2 regions of the Flavonifractor sp. An9 genome follow, and region 2 is predicted to be linked to the other one. Evidence: predicted binding sites of a transcription regulator. Region 2 holds the regulator's gene; the other holds the start of a gene.
What was found. The regulator LexA, encoded in region 2, represses DNA repair genes until DNA is damaged. The targets are predictions, from matches to a motif close to CNAACANNTGTTNG.

Region 1: the regulator LexA is predicted to act here: its motif matches at 2,047-2,060, upstream of dinB (DNA polymerase IV).

What each region holds. Positions count from the first base shown of each region.
Region 1 covers NZ_NFHC01000014.1:38,859-42,621, reverse strand. The annotation lists gene B5G40_RS10140 (radical SAM protein) at 1-538, opposite strand, end outside; gene dinB (DNA polymerase IV) at 739-1,977, opposite strand; gene B5G40_RS10130 (DUF5655 domain-containing protein) at 2,138-2,515, shown strand; gene B5G40_RS10125 (hypothetical protein) at 2,595-2,966, shown strand; gene B5G40_RS10115 (helix-turn-helix domain-containing protein) at 3,470-3,763, shown strand, end outside.
Region 2 covers NZ_NFHC01000023.1:52,167-55,929, forward strand. The annotation lists gene B5G40_RS13380 (MATE family efflux transporter) at 1-737, opposite strand, end outside; gene B5G40_RS13385 (MerR family transcriptional regulator) at 831-1,670, shown strand; gene lexA (transcriptional repressor LexA) at 1,744-2,343, shown strand; gene B5G40_RS13395 (methylated-DNA--[protein]-cysteine S-methyltransferase) at 2,345-2,800, shown strand; gene B5G40_RS13400 (permease of phosphate ABC transporter) at 2,797-3,027, shown strand; gene B5G40_RS13405 (DUF6440 family protein) at 3,040-3,225, shown strand; gene B5G40_RS13410 (exodeoxyribonuclease III) at 3,222-3,763, shown strand, end outside.

The sequences.
Region 1 (3,763 bases), on a different contig from region 2:
CGTCGTTGTGCTTCTCACACAGGGCAATGATGTCCTTCTTGCGCACCAGGGGCTCGCCGCCGGTGTAGATGTACATATAGATGCCCAGTTCCTTGCCCTGGGTGATGATGGAGTCGATATCGTCAAAGGACAGATTCAGCTTATTGCCGTACTCCGCCGCCCAGCAGCCGGTGCAGTGCAGGTTGCAGGCAGAGGTGGGGTCCAGAAGAATGGCCCAGGGAATATTGCAGCCGTACTTCTCACGCATCTTCTCCTGCTTGGGCCAGCCCACCAGGTTGGCGTTGACGAAGAAGTTGTTGAACACGGTCTTGAGCACATCGGGGTCGGTCTGGGTCCAGACCTTCTCGATCAGCTGGTGCCAGCAGGAATCCTTGTCGTTGATGGCCTTGTCGAACGCCTCACGCTGAGTGGACAGGGTGTCCCCGGAGAACTTATTGACCAGGTCCATAACCTTGCTCATATTGTTCATAGGGTCTTTATCCAGATAATCAAACACCTTGGCCAGGCCATAGCGCTTCAGACTGTCAGGAATTTTCATCTTTATTTTCCCCTTTCACGGCATAACAATACCTATCATTGTGTGTCATGATACCTTTTCTGACGAAAATTGAAAATAGACAAAACCCGTTTCATGTCCAAACTCTATACAAAAACAGCAGTTTGCTTAAAAGCGTTTCAGATTTTCGCCTTAGTTTTATATAATTTTATCCATCCTATAATATAGTTTGTAAGACTATATCAGTCCCCCGGCGGCAACCGCTGGTCCTCCCTGTCCGGCTCTCCCGCTGGATGGACGGCAGAAGCAATGGAGATGGCTCCCCTCCCATATTTGTCCCGGATGGAATCCATGGCCTTCTCCAGCTTCTCCAGCTTATCGCGGCAGGGTATGGCGTCGGCGGCGAACAGATCCACCTGCTCCCCTGCGTCCCGCTCCTCCACCAGGTTCTGGGCCGTAATGGTAAGGGCCCGGACTGGCTGCCGCTCACTCCAACAGCTGTGCAGCAGCTCCATCCCGCACTGCGCCAGGTCCCGGGAGATATAAGTGGGGGCACTAAGCCGCTTCTGGCGGCAGATATCTTTAAAGGACGGATCACGCACGGTGATCTGTACGGTGGTACATTTGAGGCCGTGCTTGCGTAGCCGGACCGCAACCTCGTCCGCCAACTCAGACAGCGCCGTACGCAGCTGCTCCCAGCCCACCAGATTTTTAGGGAAGGTCAGTCCGTTTCCCACCGACTTGGGCCCTGGCATATCCCGGGCAGGTACCACCGGGGCGTGTTCCCTGCCCGTGGCATAGTCGTGGAGGGTATATCCTCCCTTGCCCAGAATCTGCCCCAGGCTCTCCCGGTCAAACCGGGCCAGATCACCAATGGTGCGTATCCCGTAGCCATTGAGCACCCTGGCCGCCGCCCGGCCCACAAAGAGCAGATCGGTCACCGGCAATGGCCAAAGCAGCTGTTGAAAGTTTTCCCGGGTGATCACCGTTGTGGCGTCCGGTTTTCGGTAGTCGCTGCCCATTTTCGCAAATACCTTATTAAAGGAGACTCCCACCGATACCGTCAGCCCCAATTCCTGCCGCACTGTTTGGCGAATCTGGTCGGCCAAAGCCTTTCCATCCCCTCCAAAGAGATGAAGGGTCCCGGTCACATCCAACCAGCTCTCGTCAATGGAGAAGGGCTCCACCAGATCGGTATACCGTTCATAGATGGCATTCACCTTTTTGGAATACTCCCGATACTTCCAGTGGTGGGCCGGCAGCAATACCAGGTCCGGACACTTCCGTCTGGCCTGCCAGATGGTCTCTGCCGTCTGTACTTTATACTTTTTGGCCAGCTCATTTTTGGCCAGAATGATTCCATGGCGACTCTCCGGGTCACCACATACCGCCGCCGGCCTGTCCTTTAACTCCGGATGATCCAGCAGCTCCACCGATGCGTAAAAGCTATTCAAATCACAGTGAAAAATGACCCGGTCCAAGCACTTCCCTCCCCTCTCCCAAAAAGATACGGCTGATTTTTTTATTATATGCTTTTTTTGCCGCAAAGTCAAACATTCGTTCTATTCGCTGTATTCCAGGGGAACACCGCTGTTCATGGCTGCATGGATATGATACACTGATAGCAAAGGAGGGGTTTTCATGGACGAAAACGCTCTGCTGTTTTTTCAGCAGGATATAGAGGTGCTGCCGCTGTATGAGCGGTTGGAAGGCCTGATCTTGGACCGGATTGCCGATGTACAAATCAAGGTACAGAAAAGCCAGATTTCCTTTTATAACCGGCATATGTTTGCCTGCGTCTCCTTTAGCAAAGTCCGCAAGGCCAAGGATCGCCCCGCCCACTACATTGTGGTCACCTTTGGTCTGCAGCACTGTCTGGAATCCCCCAGAATCGACGTGGCTACCGAGCCCTATCCCAACCGCTGGACCCATCATGTACTGATTGCAAGCCCAGACGAAATCGATGATGAACTGATGGGATGGATCTACGAGGCCAGCGTCTTTTCCGCGCTCAAATAGTCCTTTAATTGCTTTTCTCCCGTATTGACACCCTCATCAAGTCGTGTTAGAATTCTATCAGAATACGGAGGTAGTTTGTATGAATTATGACACCATTATTTTAGAACTTTTTTCAAGGATTCAAAAGCTCGAGGAGGAGGTAAAATCTTTGCAGGAAGTCATTGGCTGCGCCTCCACCGAGAATACGGCAGGAGATAATCCCAAAACCACCACAGGAGATATCCGGACTTATATTGAAAGCCAAAAATTGCAGGCATACAGCAGCGGGCAAACCGAGCTTACACTAAAGGCAAATGATATTCATAAGAATCTGCAATTAAAAAACAGGATGCCAATGGTATGTAATGCCATGAGACAATGTATGGCCGACCATGATGTCGTGCTGCATGACACCGCCAGCGGACACTCATCTACCCTGGAAATCAAGTACCATCTTTCAGGCAAAAGCTGATCCAGTACAGAACGTCCGGTAATGTCAGTGTATAAAGCAGAAAGATACAGATGGTATCTTTGCGGATCTTGGTATGTGAGGTAACGACCAAGGACAATGATACGGGCTGTTCTACTTTGCATCCTCCGTCGAGATAGAAAAAGGCTCCAGAAGCAGATTGCTTCTGGAGCCTTTGGCGCAGCGGGAGGGATTCGAACCCTCGTGCGGTTGCCCGCAAACTGATTTCGAGTCGGTTGTCCAATTATACACTTCTTGAAATTCCCAGGCGTTTTCAGGCGGTTTTATCCGCTTCCAATCTTTTGTGCCACAGCGGTTTGCGCCGATTGATCCAGCCCCATGTCCCCAACCCCCTGAAATTCGAATAAAAGCCCATTTTGGCCGTTTTTGGAGAGAACTCAAGCATTTTGGAGAGAACTGCGGAGAGAACTGGGGGAGAAAGTGACCACCTGGCAACACACAGGAAATGGCTTTTTTGATGCGACATTTCTGACGAGGTGATTGCCATGAATTACGAGCCAATTAACTGGGATAGCGTTCCCGATGTGATGAGCAAAGACCAGTTCTATAAGCTGTGCCACATCAGCAAATCCACCGCCAGGTACCTGCTCCAGACCGGCAAGGTGCCCTGCCGGTATACCGGCAAAAAGACCCGCTGCTATCAGATCCGCAAAGAGGATGTGCAGACTTATCTCCGGGGAAAGGGAATCTGCCCGGAGTTATATCTGCCCCAAAACACAAAGCGCAAGACGAAATTTCCGTCTCTGACGTCGAAGGAGCTGCCGGAGAAAACCAAAAAG
Region 2 (3,763 bases):
AGGTTGGTTACCATCTCGGAAGAGCCGTTAAAGCAGGCCTTGCCCAGCAGCCGCCAGTTGGGCCGGGGGCGGGAGAAGCGCAGCCCCTCCTTCCGGGTGAGGAAGAAGAGCACGCCGCACACCGCCGGAATGCAGTAGCCGGTGACGGTGGCCACGGCGGCCCCGGCGATGCCCATGCCCAGAGGCCCCATGTACAGCCAGTCCAGCACGCCGTTGGTGACGCCGGCGGCGATGGTGAGCCACAGCCCCAGGCCGGGCTTGCCCGCCGCCACAAAAAAGCTCTCAAAGAGCAGTTGGAGCATGGCCATGGGGGCAAACATCAGCAGAATCCGCAGATAGCAGGCGGCGTCCGCCAGCAGCAGATCGCTGGCCCCCAGCAGCCGGGCCAGAGGCTCCGCCCCAAAAACGGCCAGCAGGGCGAATATCACTCCGGCGCATACCGCCGCCAGGGTCAGAAAACCAAAGGTGCGGCGGGCGCCTTCCAGGTCCCCCGCGCCCATCCGGTGGGATACCACGGCGCTGCCGCCGGTACCCAGCATAATACCCACCGCCAGCACAATGCTGACAGCGGGATAGGCGATGTTGATGGCGGCCAGGGCGTTCTCTCCCACCAGCCGGGAGGTGAGCACCCCGTCCACAATGGTGTACAGGGAGGTCACCAGCATCATGATGGTGGTGGGCAGGGCAAAGCGGAGCAGTCCGCCCAGGGTAAAGTCCTGATCCAACCGGTTTTTCATAGCCTGTGCCTCCTTTTTTCTAAAGCATTTACAAACAGCATTGAACATGATAAGCTATCGGGTAACCCGATAGTCAAGAGGGAGGTTTGCGCCATGGATCAAACAGAGATGCGCTTTACCACCGGGGAGTTTGCGGCCCTGTGCGGCGTCACCAAGCACACCCTGTTTCACTACGATGAGACCGGCATCTTCTCTCCCGCCATCCGGGGGGAGAACGGTTACCGCTACTATGCTCCCGCGCAGATCGAGGTGTTCCAGGTCATTTCCAGCCTCAAGGAACTGGGGATGCCCCTGTCCGACATCAAGGCCTACCTGGACCGGCGCAGCCCGGAGACCCTGCTGGAACTGCTGAAGGAGGAGGAGGCCGCCCTGACCGAGAAGCTGTCCCGGCTGCGGCGGCTGCGGACCCTGATCCGGCGGAAAGCAGAGCTGACCCGGCAGGCTCTGGCCGTCCAGCCCGGCGAGGTAAGGTTGGAGGAGTGGCCCCAGCGGTGGTATGTGGCCACCGCCGCCCCCGGCATTACCGACGCGGGCAAATATGCCCGCATTCTGGCCCGCCACCTGGAATACTGCGAGGCCCATCAGGTGGCCAGCCCCTACGCCCTGGGGGCCATCCTGCCGGTGGAGGCTACCCGGCGGGGAGACTGGGAGGGTTATACCTACTGCTATACCCAGGTGGACAGACCAATCCGAGGGGTGCAGATGCTCACCGCCCCGGCGGGACGCTATTTGACCTACTTCCACGCCGGCAGCTTCGACACCGTGCGGGAGGGCTACCAGCGGCTGCTGGACTGGGCCCAGACCTGCGGAATGACCCTGGGAGAGCTGTTCTGGGAGGATGTGCTGCTGGACGAGCTGGCGGGCAAGGGCTACGACCAGTACCTGCTGCGGCTGTCGGTGCACCTGTCCGGGGAGAATTTTGAGCAAATTTAGAACAAATGTTTGCAATATTGAGGGGATTATGGTATACTGAGGTCGGATAAAACTGACCAAAGGAGGGTCTGCCATGAAAACGCTCTCGCCCAAGCAGCAGCAGATTTACGATTATATTATTTCCTTTTCGGCGGAGCACGGCTATCCCCCCTCCGTCCGGGAGATCGGGGCCTATGTAGGGCTGAAATCCCCCTCCACCGTCCACTTCCACCTGAAGGGGCTGGAGTCGGCGGGCCTCATCACCAAGGCGGAGGGTAAGACCCGCTCCATCACCGTGGCCCAGCCGGAGACTCCGGCAGTCCCGGAGGACAAGGTACCGGTGGTGGGCAGCGTGGCCGCCGGGTCGCCCATCCTGGCCCAGGAGTGCATCGAGGACTATCTGACGTTTGACACCGGCGGGCGGCCCGGGGAGTATTTTGCCCTGAAGGTGCGGGGGGAGTCCATGAAGTATGCCGGTATCCTGCCCGGGGACCTGGTGATCGTCCACCAGCAGGCCGACGCCCACAGCGGGGAGATCGTGGTGGCCCTCTTTGAGGACGAGGCTACGGTGAAGACCCTCCGCCGGAAGGACGGCCATGTGTGGCTCATGCCCGAGAACCCGGACTACGAGCCCATCGACGGCGAAGGATGCGCCATCCTGGGCAAGGTCACCGCCGTGGTGCGGCGGTACTGAGATGAACCGGGTGGTCTTTGATACCCCCGTGGGGCCCATGGCCCTGGAGGAGGACGGGGGCGGGCTTACCGCCCTGTATTTGCCCAATTCCCCCATGTCTCCGGTGGGGGAGGAGACGCCCCTGCTCTCCCGAGGCAAGGAGGAGCTGCTGGCCTATCTGGCGGGGGAGCGGCGGGACTTCGATCTGCCCCTTGCCCTCCGGGGTACTCCCTTTCAGCACAAGGTGTGGTCCGCCCTGGCGGACATCCCCTACGGGCAGACCATCACCTATGGGGAGCTGGCCCGCCGGGTGGGCCGTCCCAAGGGGAGCCGGGCGGTGGGCCAGGCCAACCACCGCAATCCCCTGCCCATCCTTTTGCCCTGCCACCGGGTGGTGGGGGCCAACGGGACCCTTACCGGCTACGGGGGCGGGCTGGAATTGAAGGAATGGCTGCTGCGGCTGGAGGGAATCTTATGAAAAGACTGTTTTCTGCCGCCGATGCCTATATCGCCAAAATGAACTGGAAGGACCTGGCCCTGGTGAAGCTGTGCCTGTGCGCCGCCGGGGTCATGCTGGGCCTGGCCGCTCCCAAACGGGTACGGAAGTGGGCTGCACTGGGGGCAGTGGCCGTCTTTGTGGCTACCTATCTGCCTATTATGCTGAAATTCCTCCCCCATCTGGAGGGTGAGATGCGAAAGGAATAAAGGAGCGTGTCTATGGGAAAGGATAAGCGCTTTCAGGTGATCTACACCCAGGGTGTGGCCGATGCCACCCGGGTTCTGCTGGATACCAAGACCGGTATGCTCTACCTGGAGATGCACGACGGATATGCCGGCGGTATTACCCCGCTGCTGGACAGCGACGGAAAACCCATGAAATGGAAGGCGGAGGACTGGGAATGAAGCTGATCACCTGGAACGTCAACGGCCTGCGGGCCTGCCTGGGCAAGGGCTTTCTGGACTTCTTCAAGGAGATGGACGCCGACGCCGTCTGCCTCCAGGAGACCAAGCTCCAGCCCCACCAGATCGAGCTGGACCTGCCGGGCTACCACATCTACTGGAACAGCGCCGAGAAGAAAGGCTACTCCGGCACCGCCCTCATCACCAAAACCGAGCCTCTGGCCGTGACTTACGGCCTGGGCATCCCGGAGCACGACACCGAGGGCCGGGTGATCACGGCGGAGTATGAGGACTTCTATCTGGTGTGCTGTTACACCCCCAACGCCAAGGAGGGGCTGGCCCGCATCGACTACCGGATGCAGTGGGAGGACGATTTCCGCGCCTACCTGATGGCTCTGGACCAGAAAAAGCCAGTGGTGCTGTGCGGCGATTTGAACGTGGCCCATGAGGAGATCGACCTGAAGAACCCCAGGACCAACCGGGGCAACGCAGGCTTCTCCGACCAGGAGCGGGAGAAAATGACCGTCCTGCTGGGCAGCGG